Regions from separate parts of the Ruminococcus sp. 1001136sp1_2201st1_G3_2201SCRN_220225 genome, predicted to be linked through region 1. Evidence: predicted binding sites of a transcription regulator. Region 1 holds the regulator's gene; the other holds the start of a gene.
What was found. The regulator Rex, encoded in region 1, represses fermentation and respiration genes when NADH is low (regulators of the CRP and FNR family bind a similar motif). The targets are predictions, from matches to a motif close to ATTGTTAANNNNTTAACAAT.

Region 1 (8,348 bases):
CTCAGAAGGATAAATTCCATAAATGATAATTCCTGCACGGACAATGTTCAGGTTGGCTTCCGGTACACGGATTATTCCGGCACTATTGGAGCAGTGATGCAGTGGAATATGGATTCCATTTTTTTCCAGAAGATCAGCAAAATCAAGATATCGTTTCAGCTGAACCATTGCCGGGGTGCGGTCGTATTCATCTGCTCTTGCAAAATGAGTAAATAAACCTTCAATTTCCACATTGGGAAGAGCTGCAATTCTGCGGATTTCCTCCAGACTCTCTTCTCTGTCCTTAAATCCGATCCTGGTCATGCCTGTATCAGCAGCCAGATGGATCAGACCTTTTTTGCCCGCTTCTTCAGCAGCTTTGTTAAACTTCCTGGCGGTCTCATAATCACAGACGGCCATGCGCACATCATTTTCGGCAAGTTCTTTATAATATTCTTCAAATACCAGCCCCAGGATCAGAATCGGCCTTGTGATCCCGGCTCTTCGAAGCTGTAATGCCTCCTGGGCTGTAGCCGCAGCAAATCCCCATATATAATCAAATTCCTCAAGCATTCTCGCAATAGGTACTGCACCGTGACCATATGCATCCGCTTTGATCACTGCGATGATCTTTGTACCCTCTTTTATGTTCTTCTTCATCTGTTCAAAATTATATCTGATTGCGTCAAGAGAAATCAATGCTTTGATTCTGCTGTATTTTTCCATAACATTTTCCTCGATTTTCTAAATTTATCAGAGCATGCCCCAAAAGGCGTTCTGCAAAATGTACGTCACAATTCTCATTCTTTACTCTGAACTTCTGCCAGTTTCAAAACTTCCGGCAGGGCTTCGATCATATCCTTCGCCGTCATGCCGTGAGATCCTTTTTTCTCTCTGGCAATATCACCGCAAAGACCGTGAATGTATACTGCCAGGGCAGCTTTATAGGAAAGCTCCTGTTCTTCCTCACAGCTTAAATACATGCAGAGAACAGCTGCGATAATACCGGAAAGTACATCTCCGCTTCCTGCTGTGGCCATTCCCGAATTACCAGAAAGATTCAGATACAGCTTTTCATTCCGGTCAGTCACTACTGTACATGCGTCTTTCAGTACCAGAACACCGCCACTTTTCTCTGCATATTGATAAGCACGGGCTACAGGGTCTTCCTTTAGTTTTGATACATCCAAGCCGCAAAGACGGCTCATCTCGCCCATGTGGGGTGTGAGAATGGTCTGTTTCCCTATGAATTTCATCCATTGTGGATGCATTGCCAGAATATTCAGACCATCTGCATCCAGTATAACAGGCTTTCCTGCTTTTGTTCCGTTTTCCAGGAACCAAAGCATTCTTTCCTTTCCTGAGCCTTCTGTTCCAAGCCCTGGACCGATCACCAGCACATCACACCAGTTTAAATTTTTCCTATTGGCTTCCTCATCAAATTCGCTGGTCAGCATTGCCTCAGGCAAAAGGCTCTGTAAAGGAATCCGGTTCTCTTCCACAGTCTGGATCTTCACCATCCCGGCACCTCCATGAAGTGCTGCACTGGCACTCAGGCAGGCTGCTCCGCACATTCCCTTCGAACCCGCTACAAGAAGGACCTTGCCAAATGTTCCTTTATTTCCCCATGGTTTTCTTGCCGGAAGAGTTTTCACGTCAGATTTTTCCATATGCCAGGCAGCCTTGCTTGCAAGCTCACTGCCATCACGGTCCCGGTCATAAATCCCAATATCCGCCACCACAGTTCTGCCAGCATAAGCTCTTCCCGGATACAGACAAAGTCCACGTTTTTTATATGCAAATGTTACGGTAAGATCTGCCTCAAAAGCAGTTCCAAGAACAGCTCCTGTATCTCCATGAATGCCAGACGGAATATCCACCGCTGCTTTATACGCAGGAGCTTCATTCATATGGTCAATTATCTCTTTGTAATTCCCGGTAATCTCCCTGGAGAGTCCAACGCCGAAAATTCCGTCTACTATAACAGTATATTCATCCCATACAGGGTTATTCATTACCGGTACCTGGTAGCTCATGGCAATATCCCACTGATGTCGGGTTTCTTCTGTCATTTTATCCGGATTTCCTGCAAGATAAATCTCAGAACGGATTCCCGCCAGATGCAGAAGTCTTGCAATGGCAATGCCGTCACCTCCGTTATTGCCAGATCCGCAGACGGTCAGAATCCGTTCTTTTTTCAAATTAGCAGAACCGTTTTTCTTTTCCAGATATTTCCGGATCTCTTCTGCTGTGGCAAGTGCCGCCCTCTCCATGAGAACCAGGGAGGGAACATGCATATTATGAATAGTGCCATGGTCAAGCAGCTTCATCTGACTGCAGGTTACAACTTTTTTCATAAGGCCACTCCTAATGCAAAACTGCCGCCCGGTCTCCTGTAAATCCTTCAGCGAGACAAGCAGCAGTCCTCTTTGACTTTTATTCTTTGTTTTCTTTATGTTCGTTACGATACTGGCTTAAGTTGTAAGACAGTGCCATCAGACTCTCGGACAGATGAACGTTCTCTACGATCACATCCTCCGGGGCGTCAAGATCTGTATGGGCAAAATTCCAGATTGCCTTGATTCCATTGTCAATAAGAACCTTCGCCATCTCCTTAGCCTTATTCTTCGGCAGGGTCAGAATGGCAATCTCCACCTGATTCTCCCTGATAAATTCCGGGAGACTGCTAACCATCTGGATCTCGATCCCGCGAACGGAAATCCCCTCCAAAACCGGGTTTACGTCAAAAATCCCTACCAGACGGAAGCCACGTTTTTCGAAGTCTCCATAATTGGCAAGTGCCTGTCCCAGATTACCTGCACCCAGGATGATCATGGGATGAATGGTGTCCAGTCCCAGTATTTTACCAATTTCTGTATAAAGATATTCTACATTATATCCATATCCCTGCTGTCCAAAACCGCCGAAATTATTTAAATCCTGTCGGATCTGCGAAGCAGTCACATGCATTTTTTTACTCAAGTCGTTGGAAGATATACGTTCCACCTTCTCTTCCATCAGCTCCCCCAGATAGCGATAATATCTTGGCAATCTCTTAATTACCGCCTTTGAGATCTCTTTTGCATCCAAAATGTTCCCCTCCTTGTTTCCGCTGCCTGTAATTTTCCGCTAAAAACGCATCGCGGAACATTACCTGTAATCGGCAGCCCGCGTAACACTATGTCAATTATACCGAAATGTTATTTTCTTGTCAATTAAAGTTGTGCAGAATTACAAATTTTTGCAATTTTTTTTGTGATTTGACAATTATTCTTTCAAAAAATAAATTTTTCAAGTATAATATACTATTGAACATTCTAATAATGCTGTTTCTGTGTATACAGAACCGCCTTTTTAAGGAGGAACTTATGATTTTATCATGTCAGAGCATCTGCAAATCTTTTGGGGAAAAGGTAATCCTGCAGGATGCTTCTTTTCACATAGAAGAACGGGAAAAGGCCGCTCTCATCGGCAATAACGGTGCGGGAAAAACGACTCTTCTTCGTATTATCATGGAGGAGATTTCCGCGGATTCCGGTCAAGTGGTCATTGCCAAGGATAAGAAGATCGGTTATCTGGCCCAGTACCAGGATATCCACGGTCATCACACCATTTACGAAGAACTGATGACCACCAAGCAGTACATTTTGGATATGGAGGACAAGATCCGTTCTCTGGAACAGGAAATGAAATACGTAGCAGGCGACAAACTTGAGAGCCTGATGAACAGCTATACCCGCCTGACGCACCAGTTTGAGCTGGAAAACGGCTACGCTTATAAAAGTGAAATCGTAGGAGTTTTAAAAGGTCTTGGATTTGAAGAAGAAGACTACGGCAAACAGATTGAGAACCTTTCCGGAGGTCAGAAAACCCGGGTTGCACTTGGCAAGCTTCTGATTTCCAAACCGGATATTCTCCTTCTGGACGAGCCTACCAACCATCTGGATATGGAGAGCATCGCATGGCTTGAGACCTATCTTCTCAACTACCCGGGTGCTGTATTTATCGTTTCCCATGACCGTTATTTTCTGGACAAGGTAGTTACCAAGATTGTGGAGATCGAGGCTGCCCAGATGAGAATGTACGAAGGCAACTATTCCGCTTATGCCCTGAAAAAAGCGCAGCTGCGTGACGCCCAGTACAAGGCTTACCTGAACCAGCAAAGAGAGATCAAACATCAGGAGGCTGTTATCACCAAGCTCCGCTCCTTTAACCGTGAGAAATCCATTAAGCGTGCTGAGAGCCGTGTAAAAATGCTGGACAAGATCCAGCGTATTGAGAAACCAATTGAAATTGATAACCAGATGCGTATTTCCCTGGAACCACGTTTTATCAGTGGGAATGATGTACTTACTGTAGAAGGACTTTCCAAGTCTTTCCCGGGACAGACCTTATTTACCGATATTAATTTTGAGATCAAGCGCGGAGAGCGTGTGGCTCTGATTGGAAACAATGGCACTGGCAAGACTACAATTCTGAAAATTCTCAATGGAATCGTAGCAGCTGACGCCGGACGGTTTGCCCTTGGCTCCAAGGTTCAGATCGGTTATTATGACCAGGAGCATCATGTTCTGCATATGGAGAAAACTATTTTCCAGGAGATATCAGACACGTATCCGACTCTCACTGAGACTGAAATCCGCAATATGCTGGCTGCTTTTCTTTTCACAGGAGATGATGTGTTTAAGCTGATTTCCTCTCTCTCCGGTGGTGAACGCGGCCGTGTTTCCCTGGCGAAGCTGATGCTCTCAGAAGCCAACTTCCTGATACTGGATGAGCCTACCAACCATCTGGATATTGCATCCAAGGAGATTCTGGAGGAAGCACTGAACAGCTACACAGGAACTGTCCTCTACGTTTCCCATGACCGTTATTTTATTAACCAGACTGCTACCCGCATTATGGATCTGACCAACCAGGCCATTGTCAATTATATCGGTGATTATGATTACTATCTGGAAAAGAAGGATGAGATGACCCGGATTTATGCTCCTGCTCAGGAGACCGCAGCTCAGGAAGTTAAGGAAAACGTTTCTGAAACCAAACTCACCTGGCAGCAGCAGAAAGAGGAACAGGCTCTGAAGAGAAAACGGGAAAATGAGCTGAAGAAAGTGGAAGCACGGATTGAAGAGCTGGAAGCAAGGGATAAAGAAATTGATGAAACCATGGTTCTGCCAGATATCTGTACGAATGTGGCAGAATGCACGAAGCTCAGCCGGGAAAAAGCTGCTATAGCAGAAGAACTGGAAGGGCTTTATGAAAAATGGGAGGAGCTGGCATAAAATACCAGTGACCTGTTCTTTTGAGCCTTACATTTCATATTTATTTCAAAAACAGGAACGGTTTCGGATATTTATATTCGAAATCCGTTCCTGTTTTTTTATAACAATATTAACATTTTTACTTCAAATAACTTTTAAAAGCTGTCTGTTTTATTACATGGCCTCAAGCTTCTCTCTGATTGCAAGAATAAACTCGCGGCTGTTAAGGACTTTTACATCCTTTAAGGAAGTAATCAGTGCCAGGTCTTTGGTCATCTGTCCGCCTTCGATGGTGGAAAGGGTTGCTTTCTCCAGCTTATCTGCGAACTCTATAAGCTCCTGATTCTGATCCAGCTCACCCCTTTTTCGCAGAGCACCGGTCCAGGCGAAGATTGTTGCTACAGAGTTGGTGGAGGTCTCCTCTCCCTTCAGATGACGATAGTAATGTCTCTGTACAGTTCCGTGAGCTGCCTCATACTCATAATATCCATCTGGAGAAACCAGTACAGAAGTCATCATTGCCAGAGAACCAAATGCAGAAGAAATCATGTCACTCATAACATCTCCGTCATAGTTCTTACAGCCCCAGATAAATCCGCCTTCTGCTTTCATTACGCGAGCTACTACATCATCAATCAGACTATAGAAGAACGTAATGTCTGCTGCCTCAAATTTCTCCTTAAACTCAGCTTCATAAATATTATGGAAAATCTCTTTAAATCTTCCATCGTATGTTTTGGAAATGGTATCCTTGCCTCCAAACCACAGATCCTGTTTGGTATCTAAGGCATAATTAAAGCAGCATCTTGCAAAGCTGGTAATGGATTTGTCCAGGTTGTGAACACCCTGGATCACACCAGGTGTGTCAAAGTGATGGATCAGCTCCGTTCTCTCCTCGCCGTCTTCTCCTTTGAATACCAGCATAGCATCTCCTGGTTTGTCAATGTACATCTCGGCATTCTTATATACATCACCGTAAGCATGACGGGCAATGGTGATAGGTTTCTTCCAGTTCTTCACGCATGGCTCGATTCCCTTTACCACAATGGGAGCACGAAAAACAGTTCCATCCAGGATTGCACGAATAGTTCCGTTAGGGCTTTTGTACATTTTTTTCAGATTATACTCAGACATTCTAGCTTTATTCGGGGTAATGGTGGCACATTTAACAGCAACTCCGTATTTCTTGGTGGCTTCCGCTGCATCTATGGTTACCTGGTCATCAGTCTCATTTCTGTATTCCAGTCCAAGATCATAGTATTCTGTCTTCAGATCAATAAAAGGAAGAAGAAGCTCATCCTTGATCAACTGCCACAGAATTCTGGTCATCTCGTCCCCATCCATCTCAACAAGAGGGGTCTGCATTTGAATTTTACCCATTATTACCTCCTAGTATATGTTTTGTGGTAACTGTGAACTATGTCCACAGCAACCCTATTTTAACGTAATTCCAAGTCTCTGGCAAGTCTCTGCTACAATTGCTTCCAGTTCTGCATCGCAAAGCACAGTAACACGGCCATCCTCATACTGCTGGTCAACCCAGGACTTGATCATCTTTACAAGCTCACTGTTCTTATCAACCTTCTGGTCACCCTTCAGTCGATAATGGCTGTCGATCCAGTGTGCGATTCCGGCAGCTCCGGAAGTATTGGAAACGGCAACCTCAACCGGGCGGTTCAGGAATTTCTCGGTATCAAATACGTTATAGATTTCCTCATTTTTCAGAAGTCCGTCGGCGTGGATACCAGCTCTTGTTACATTGAAGTTCTTTCCAACGAAAGGAGTTCTTTCCGGTATGTGGTAGCCAATCTCTTTCTCATAGTACTCAGCAAGCTCTGTGATAACAGTTGTATCCATACCTCCAAGGTTTCCGCGAAGCTGTGCATATTCAAATACCATTGCCTCAAGAGGTGTATTTCCGGTACGCTCTCCGATACCAAATAAAGAAGTATTAACACCACACGCACCATACAGCCATGCTGTTGTAGAGTTGCTGACTGCCTTATAGAAGTCATTATGTCCATGCCACTCGATCAGTTCAGAAGGAACGCCTGCATGAACCATAATACCATAAATAATACCAGGTACAGAACGAGGGATCACGGCACCAGGATAGTTAACACCGTAGCCCATGGTATCACAGCAGCGAACCTTAACCGGAATGCCGTACTGCTGGCGAAGCTTCATCAGTTCAAGGCAGAATGGGATAACATAGCCATAAATATCAGCTCGTGTAATGTCTTCAAGATGGCAACGGACAGAAACACCGATTTCCAGACATTCTTTTACAATGCTTAAATAATGCTCCATCGCCTGTTTACGTGTCATTTTCATCTTATAAAAAATATGATAATCGGAACAGCTTACCAGGATACCGGTCTCTCTCATACCCATATCACGGACAAGCTGGAAGTCCTTCTTATTTGCACGGATCCAGCTGGTAACCTCAGGGAACTCATAGCCTCTCTCCATACATTTCTCAACAGCATCACGGTCTTTCTTACTGTAAAGGAAAAATTCAGAAGCACGGATCCTTCCTTCCGGTCCGCCCAGCTTATGAAGGTAATCATAAATCCTTACGATCTGCTCAGTGCTGTATGGTGCTCTGGACTGCTGGCCATCACGAAATGTCGTGTCGGTGATCCAGATATCATCTGGCATATGATGTGGAACAACTCGGTCGTTGAATGCAATTTTCGGTACTTCAGAATATGGAAAAAGATTTCGGAATACATTGGGAGTTGTAACATCCACAAGCGGATACATATGCTCCTCTAACTGAAGCAGGTTTGTGTGGCGATTCATAGAAACACGTCTGTTTTCCATAGATATTTCCTCCTCATCTTTTGGAACTCTTGCTGTCCATTTTACTCACTTAAAGCGACTTCGTCAAGTGCTTTTATACTGTAAAGTGATAATTCTTTATCAAAGTTTGTGTATTCTTTTTCGTACATTTCTTCAAATCACTTAAGCAGAAATCCTTTTCACACAATTGGCTGCTTTTACATTTTCAGAAACTTTCTGCGGTTAAATTTCCCCCACCCTTGCAGGTTTTGAGGCAGTCCCATATCATCTGCACTATTCATCAGCATAGTTTTAATATCCGTA
Region 2 (8,348 bases), on a different contig from region 1:
TCCGCTTGTGATCCCTATCTCCTTATCTGCAGCCAGCACCTTATCCGCCCGGTACTCAAAACCAAACTCTCTGACACAGAAATAGTATTCAAGAGCGCATGGTTTGGTAATATCCTCGCAGGGTTCCTCCCCAGGTCTGAGCATGGTTGCAAAGACTTCTGCCACATCCTCGGCGTTCCACTCCAGGGTTACGCATTTTTTTGGGGGCTTTTTCGACATTTCAAGGAGGGCTTCTTTTCCAATGAAGTCATGATTGTATTTAATCAGGAAATCCCATCCCACATCATAGGGAGTAACAAAGCGAGCCTGAAGATCATCCCCCACACTTCCGAGAAGCCTTCGATTGAGATTGAACATGGATAACTGAGGCACTGTGCGCATATATTCTGTCATTTTCTCGCTGGTTTCCAGCCACGGAAGCGGATAGTGAAGATTGATATTCGGGAATCCGGCCTCCGTATGGTTAAACATGTTATAAGCCTGGAGCCCAAGCTTTCTTGCTCCCAGCTTTTCACCTGCCGCCCATACCAGATTATAGATCTCCGCATAATCCGCCATATCTCCGTGAATTTCATAAGCAAGGTTGCCGGACATGCCAAGCCGGATGATGCGTACCTGTTTTCCGTTTACCTCCTGGATTCTATGTCTGCCGAATTTGATGTCGTGAAGATTAGCCTGGAATGCGTTTTCCAGAATCTCTAAGGACTTTTCACCGTCAATCTGGATAAAATATTCCTTTCCGCTCATGTTTTCGCCATGCACATCCAGATCTGATGTATTGACATAATAAGAGATCACCGGATCAAGCCAGTAGGTTCTGTAACGATCTTCTCCGATACGGATTACAACGCCGTCTGTCAGAATCTGACCTTTCTCATTGCACATTACGGCATGGCGTATGCCGTTCATTCCCAGCGTGGTAAAATCATTTGTACAAACCTGTCCCATTAATTTAACGGCATCCGGTCCGTATACATCATAAATGGGGGATGTCATAAGCGCCGTTCCAATCCATGCGCTGGTCTGATATGCCTTGATCTCATCCTCCACGCCCGTATAAGCATAGGCCGTAATAAAAGATCCCTGTGGGAACAATAAGGTGGCGCCTTCCAGCGCCGGATTCATCATTTCTGCCATTTTTCGTCCTCCTACTGTTTTTAATTATCTGTAGATGTTCTTGTTCCGATTAAATGATTTTCCATATCTTCAAACATTTCTCTTACCGTGATGGGTTTTTGCCCTGTCAGCTTTTCAAAATCATCTGTAAATGTACTCATTTGATTCAGACGGATTGCCCTGCCAAAGGACACCATTCCATCTGAGCAAAATGGAAAGTTCTTCGCCGTGTCCGCCCACATTTCCTCCGTTGTCCTTGGAACGCCGATGGAGTCAAAGAACTCATACATCTCATCATCGTTGATATATTGGTATTCCGTCTTTTTACCCGTAACCTCCGAGGCGATTGCCATGTACTGTGCAATTGTCAGAAGCTCGGCTCCATTTATATCAACAATTCGATCTTCCCAATCAGACATTGCCGCACAGGCCGCCGCAAGCGCACAGTCATCCCTCGAAACAAATGCCATTTTCCCATCTCCCATGTTATTGCGGATGATGCCGTTTGTATTTTCAACTGCTTCCACAAATGTGGAGACCATTGCTTCCGCATATTGGGAATCCCGAAGAATCAAATAATGGATGGGCTGTTTTTTGATATACCTTTCGGTCCATACATGATCGTTTACTTCGTAAGCATTGATATCCTCATGTCCGGCTCCTACAATCGATGTATAAACCAGTTTGTTTACACCTGCCGCCACAGCCGCATCAATTGCAATTTTATGTGCCGCTCTTCTTTTCGGTCCAACGAATGGCATGGAGATCAGAATAACTGTATCCGCATCTTTAAATGCTTCCGTCAGTTTTTCCGCATTGTTAAAATCGGCAATTCTGGTTTCAATGCCCATTGCCTGGTATTTTTCAAGACCATTTTTTGTTGGAGCCGTAAAAATCAAAGCTTCATGAGGATATTTTTCCAGCAATACACGGGCTGATCTGCTTCCAAAATTCCCGTCTACTCCATTTAATAATATCTTTTTCATAAAAAATAATCCTTTCAACTATATAGTTATAATATTAAAAAATCGATACCCCTTTATAGGATGCTCCCTCAGCTCTTTTTATTGCCTCCTTCCTTTTGTCTGAATTATATTATCTCCTCTCTAACTGTCGGCGCCTGAACAGTGTTTCCTATATATTCATAGTAAAGCAGTTGCCATCTCCCGTCATCAGTTATATAATTCATTTATACCGTCTTTTTTCGTCAAAAATAACCAAAGGAGTTTTTTGCAATGAAATCTATGAGCATTTCTGTCATCCTTGACTGGATTCCTGATAAATACAGGATTTTTTATAAATCTACGGGCTTAGATCAATTATTCCGGCATGCCCGCATGCTTGATGATTCCATGGAAATAATCGATAATGATTTTCTGTATTTAACACAAGAGAGCTCTTTCCTTGATAGGGAATGGGATATACGTAAGCCCCGGTTCCTGATTTTCTGTACCAAAACCGGATCAAGGGAGGGACAGATAAACCCTTCCTGGATGGAGCATGCCGCCATCTTATATACGGACGAGCCTTTTCATAAGGTATTCCGTGAGTTTCTGGATATTTTTGATAAGTACTATGCCTGGTATGAGCAATGCCTAAATATAATTATCGAAAACAAAGACGTTTCAGATCTGCTTGATTATGCGACCACCTTTCTTTGCAACCCGATTGCCCTTTTTTCTCCAACCGGAAAGCTGCTGCATTATACCGGGAAATTTCAGGAAAAAATCGAGGGAACTCTCTGGGACGAGGTTATCAATTTCGGCTTTACACCGACAGAATCCATATATCCTGACGAACACCAGAGAGTTATGCAGGAAATTCACAGCGGAAACCGCTTAATCTCCAGCGTCTTTCGTCAGGATCCATCCCATCACTCTCTGACCGCTCCGCTTTATTTTGAGGGAAAAAACTTTGGAGCATTCGGTACGACAGATATAAACGGTCCCTTTACGGAAGCACAAAAGGCTTTGTTATTAGAAGTCGTTCATTTTACAGAGCTTGCTATGAATCACCAGATTCAGCCTTTTCTTTTGCAGGATGAAGAAAACTATTATGTTATACGGCTTTTACAGGGATATCCGGCAGATGAGCTTTCTACCTCTTATTATCTCCAAGCCAGAAATTATACGAACCAGGATATTTGGTATCTTTATCAATTTTCCCTTCCGGAATCTGACGTCTCGGATACCCGTCAGTCTGCCTATATTCATCAGATAAAAAACATTCTGCCTCATGGAGTTGTCCTCTATTTTGAACATTCTATTGTTGCGGTTTGCCGCAGGCGGGATTTTGATCCTGATTATGAAAAATCATACGCCGCACTGGAGGATTTGCTAAAACGGCTTTCCCTTAAGGTCTATATAAGCACCCGTTTTTTTAGATTCACGGAGCTTTCCATGGCATATGGACAATGCAGGCTTATGAAATCTTACCCTTTGGAGCCTCAAAAACATATTCAAAGGTTTGATGAAGCCTTTCTACATGTTTTATATGGTGTCCTTAAGGAAAAAAACTCCTTGCCGGGCTTCTGCCACCCAGCTGTTTTATCCCTGTGGCAAAGCCATATGGAGCAGGATCTCACACTCATTCATAATTTAAAATGCTATCTTATCAACGGAAGAAATATAGCGGAGACTGCCCGGACGCTTCATCTTCATAGAAACACCTTGATCTACCGGCTACGAAAAATCGAAGACCTGCTCCATATTTCACTGGATTACCTGGATGAAAATATGCTTCTCTATTTATTAATATCCTGCCTCATCTGCGAAACACTTTAATTTGGACATCCTCCTATGCTTGAAATTTGGCTTGCGACAGCAATTTCATTGCAACATAGGAAGATTTTCATTTATTTTGTGATTCTTACTTTTGATTGTTTCCAAACTGAGGGAGTAACAGCCCACAGAGGAACATAATTACCATACATATGGATGCAAGCATAAACAACAAACTATAATTTTCTCCCGCAATCGGTGTTAAGATATAAGTTGGAATCAAAACAGCTCCAAGAAGCTGTAATGTAGAGATGACACCCGCCGCACTTCCTGCATATTTAGTTCCAAGTCCTTCTAACAAAACCGGTGCGGAAAGGAAAATAGGCATTGACGCTCCAAGCATAATTCCAGTATAAAGAACCAGTATGTGTAAAACGAATATGGACGGAAATCTCCAACACATAATAATTCCGGCAAAACTCAACACGGCAGCTCCTGATACAAACACTTTAACATTTTTGATTTTAGAGAATACAATGGGACCTGTAATAGAGCCAATACAATTTCCCAATGTCAACATAGATGCAATCGTACCACATACTTTCATATCTATTCCATACATGGTCTGCAATGCCATCGGCATAAAAGTGGATAAAGTTACCGTACTGCCAAGAGCCATCATAATGCAAATAGAAACCAGCCATACACCTTTATTAGAAAGTACTACCTTAAGAGAATCCCCAATGGAAGGTTGATTTTCCTGATCTATCTTCTCCCTTTCTTCCATTGTATCCTCTGGCTTATCTTTCACAAAAAGCAACCATAAAACAAATACACTAATACAGAATATTGCTGATACAATAAAAGCAGATGTCCTGCTATCAAACAAAACCGCCGTCGTTGCTGTCGCAAAGGCTCCCGGAAGTTGTCCGCAAAATCCAAATATGCCCATCAAAATTCCTAGCTTTTCCTGCTCAAACCAACTTGCAGTAATCTTGGATGCATTAATATTGACAAACATATTGGAGAAACCGGTTAATGCCATGCAAAGAAAAAATGGCATATAGCTATTTGCAAAAACTCTCCCAATCATTCCAATTCCAGCTATAACAAATGAAATATTAATGACTTTCTTTGAACCAACCTTGTCAGAAATCATTCCTCCTACAAAACTCAAGAAAATTGCTACAATCATAGGCGCCGTAAATAAAGATGAAAACTGCGATGTTGTAAGTCCAAAAGATTGTATTAGTTCCGAGGCATACACGGATAACTGGTATTGTGCATAACTTCCCGGCATATATGCAAGACACATAATCGTAAATACCAGCCATTTTCTATTTTTTTTACTCATGGAAACTCCCTTCATTCTTCAAAGCCATACGGACAAGAACTAATATCATAATTTTTATTCTCAACCAGATCATTTAATGGAAATTTTGCAATTACTGCACGGATATCCTTTATACGCTTTCCATAATCGCCCCATTTTACAATCACTTCTTCGCACTCTTTGGCATATTCCATATCTATGGTACATTCAGAAATCATTTTATGATAATGGGAACTATATACCGCACTACTGGATAAACCAATAACCTTGCCATCCCTTGTGGTAACATAGTCCTGATGTCCTCCACACATGCCCGGAACGCAACAGGGATACTCCATCTGCTTATAAGGCTCCCCCTCTCCATACAAAGATGCCTGTACATCTAAAATATCTTCCGGATTCCAAATTAAAGATACAATCATCTTTTGAGGATTTGACATTTCTTTCTCAAGAGCTTTTCTTCCAATAAAGTCATGATCCAATTTTGCCATCCATTGCCAGCCAACCTCTACCGGCGTCCGGAAACGTGCACGAAGATTCTCTGGTTCAACACTTCCAGTATATGAAATATTTGCAGGTGACATTTCTACAACCTTCGAATCTTTATAGGAAGCGCTCTCAAATGATACCGTAACTTGCGGATATCCTCCAAAAGCATGATTCACCGGATAACTCCGCCATCCAAGCCTCTTTAATCCCATAGGTTTTCCGATCTCATAAGCCGCATGATATACATTGGGACCATCTTCTTTTAAACCACGAATTTCATATGCAAGTGTTCCACTCATCCCAATCCTGTTCACTTCCACTTCAATATTCAGTCCCGGAATACTTACCTTACGAAATTGCAAAAATGCTAGATCATGAAGATTCGTATTCGTAAGTTTTTCTATAATTGTTAATGACTTTGGTCCTGAAAATTGAAAGACAAAGATATCACGCATGGTCATTTTCACATCATAAGCACCAGTCTCCAACAGTTTCATTGCTGCAAATGGAAGTGCAGCCGTAATCCGATATGTATTATCGTCGTCTTTCATACTAAGACAATGAGCTGCTATCAATCCTTCTTCATCAAGCATAACCAAATGTTTATTTTTTCCGTTTTTCCATTTGCTAATGTTATTCATACAAAGTTTTGAGAGAAACGCCTGTGCATCTTTTCCTTGGAATGTAATTTCAGCCCCACTAATCCCTGCATGAATGTAACATGTTTCTGCCCACGATTTACAAGTTTCATACCAAGGATCAGCTTCCCAAGTATAAAGATTCCCAATATTCTGAAAATAGGTTAAAACATCTTTATACTTGGGCTCATAATCTACTCTCGCTCCAATATAATCCTCCACTACACTTTCCTCCTTATTCCGCTAATACCCCAAATCATTCCCAGCTCTGTTCCCTCTTTTGCATAGTCCGGGTTGATAAAGCCCAGTGAAATCTTGCTGTTGTAATGATAAGAAATAATCCCACTTTTTTAATCTTGCATCACAATTATTTACTCAAATTTTCTTAACCGTCGGCGCCTGAACAGTCACATTTGATATTTATATTCTAAAATGATTGATCATCTTTGTCATTGGTTATATGATTCAACTACTAATACCTTTTTCGTTATTTTTAACCCGATTATGTTTTTTGCAAGACCTTTTTGCAATTTTATGCAAAAAGGTCTTGCAAAAAACAGACCACTCGCCACTTCCCAGTGACATTATCTTTGTAAATACTCATACAAATTCTCCTCTCTTTCTCTTACATTTCGCTGTAACATACTTTTTTGCGGAAATAATTAGTGTTTACTCTGCCAACTACCGTATGTTGATTTATACTTAAAACTGACCCAGTTTTAACGAGGAAAATTGACCCACCTGATAGCAAACGATACACTTCTCTCTGTATGCACCAATACAAGAGAGGAGGTTTGAAAGAAGGTGTATGATTTGCAAGATTGGGCAGCTGTTCAGCGAGTTTATAAACAGACAAGATCAAAACGGGCAACTGCAAAAATACTTGGAATGTCCAGAAATACTGTCAGGAGTCTTTTAGAAGAAAAAGAAGCACCGGTGTATAAACGGACAGTTTATAAGAGCAAGATTGATGGTTTCAAAGAACAGATCATCGAATGGCGATGCGAACCGTTTCTTTTCAATGGAACACGGATTTTTAGAGAATTGAAAGCAAGAGGTTATACAGGAAGCATTGGCCCTGTTTACCGGTATCTGTCAAAAATTGAAGAGGATATCAAAGACCACATCAGTTCCAAAGCTACTGTAAGGCATGAAAGCCCTCCGGGAGATCAGGCTCAGTTCGACTGGTCACCTTATAATGTCCCTGTTGATGGCGTGATCATAACTGTTTACTGTTTTTCAATGATACTTTCAGCATCCAGAAAGAAAGCAGTCTGTTTTTCTTTAAAGGCAGATGCGGCAGCCATTTATGAAGCAATTCAGGAACTGTTTGAAGATCTTGGTGGAGTAACACTGGAGCTTTTGATCGATAATCCAACAGCATTGGTCATCGAAAATAATCCAAGGAACGAAATGGAGATCCGTTATAATCCCCATGCCCTGCTTATGGCAAGACATCTGGGAACAGAACTTAATGCATGTCCCTGCTACTGGCCGCGCAAGAAAGGAAAGATCGAGAGACCCTTCAACTATATCGAAGAACAATTCATAAAGGGAAAACACTTTGCTTCAATGGAAGATCTGAATCGTCGTGGAAAAGATTTCGTTGAGTCCTGGTGTAATGAAACACACACAACGATCAAAAGGATTCCAAACATACATTATCTTCAGGAAGAACGGGATCTGTTGCTGCCATTGCCAGACCGTCGTTATCGACTGAAGGAATTGGAAAGCAGGATCATCAGTCCTGACTGTTATATCAGCATTGGCGGAAATAAGTATAGCGTTCCTGATATCTTTGCAGCCAAAACCATGTATTTCAGGATCATCTATGGGTTCAGAATCGAGCTTTATGACAGAAAAAAGAACTATGTCATGAAATTGGAAGCATCACGTAACAAGCATGAAATCCCGACAAATTCGGAGCACTATAAAAATGTAGCACCAAAGGCGCCAACATCGATTCCGCAGATACGAAGGGAATTCACTGCCAGATACAGCAATGGTCTGGCTTATCTGGAAGCAGCCGGGAAAAAGTTTGACCAGCCCACA

Region 2: the regulator Rex is predicted to act here: its motif matches at 2,125-2,144, upstream of AB5642_RS08690 (NmrA family NAD(P)-binding protein).

The regions. Positions count from the first base shown of each region.
Region 1 is NZ_JBCOME010000053.1:4,061-12,408, reverse strand. It holds gene alr (alanine racemase) at 1-705, opposite strand, end outside; gene AB5642_RS15525 (NAD(P)H-hydrate dehydratase) at 780-2,336, opposite strand; gene AB5642_RS15520 (redox-sensing transcriptional repressor Rex) at 2,416-3,069, opposite strand; gene abc-f (ribosomal protection-like ABC-F family protein) at 3,348-5,261, shown strand; gene AB5642_RS15510 (NADP-dependent isocitrate dehydrogenase) at 5,415-6,620, opposite strand; gene AB5642_RS15505 (2-isopropylmalate synthase) at 6,675-8,066, opposite strand; gene AB5642_RS15500 (S8 family peptidase) at 8,243-8,348, opposite strand, start outside.
Region 2 is NZ_JBCOME010000021.1:34,434-42,781, reverse strand. It holds gene AB5642_RS08695 (aminomethyl transferase family protein) at 1-1,137, opposite strand, end outside; gene AB5642_RS08690 (NmrA family NAD(P)-binding protein) at 1,158-2,102, opposite strand; gene AB5642_RS08685 (CdaR family transcriptional regulator) at 2,352-3,899, shown strand; gene AB5642_RS08680 (nitrate/nitrite transporter) at 3,985-5,190, opposite strand; gene AB5642_RS08675 (aminomethyltransferase family protein) at 5,202-6,518, opposite strand; gene istA (IS21 family transposase) at 7,101-8,348, shown strand, end outside.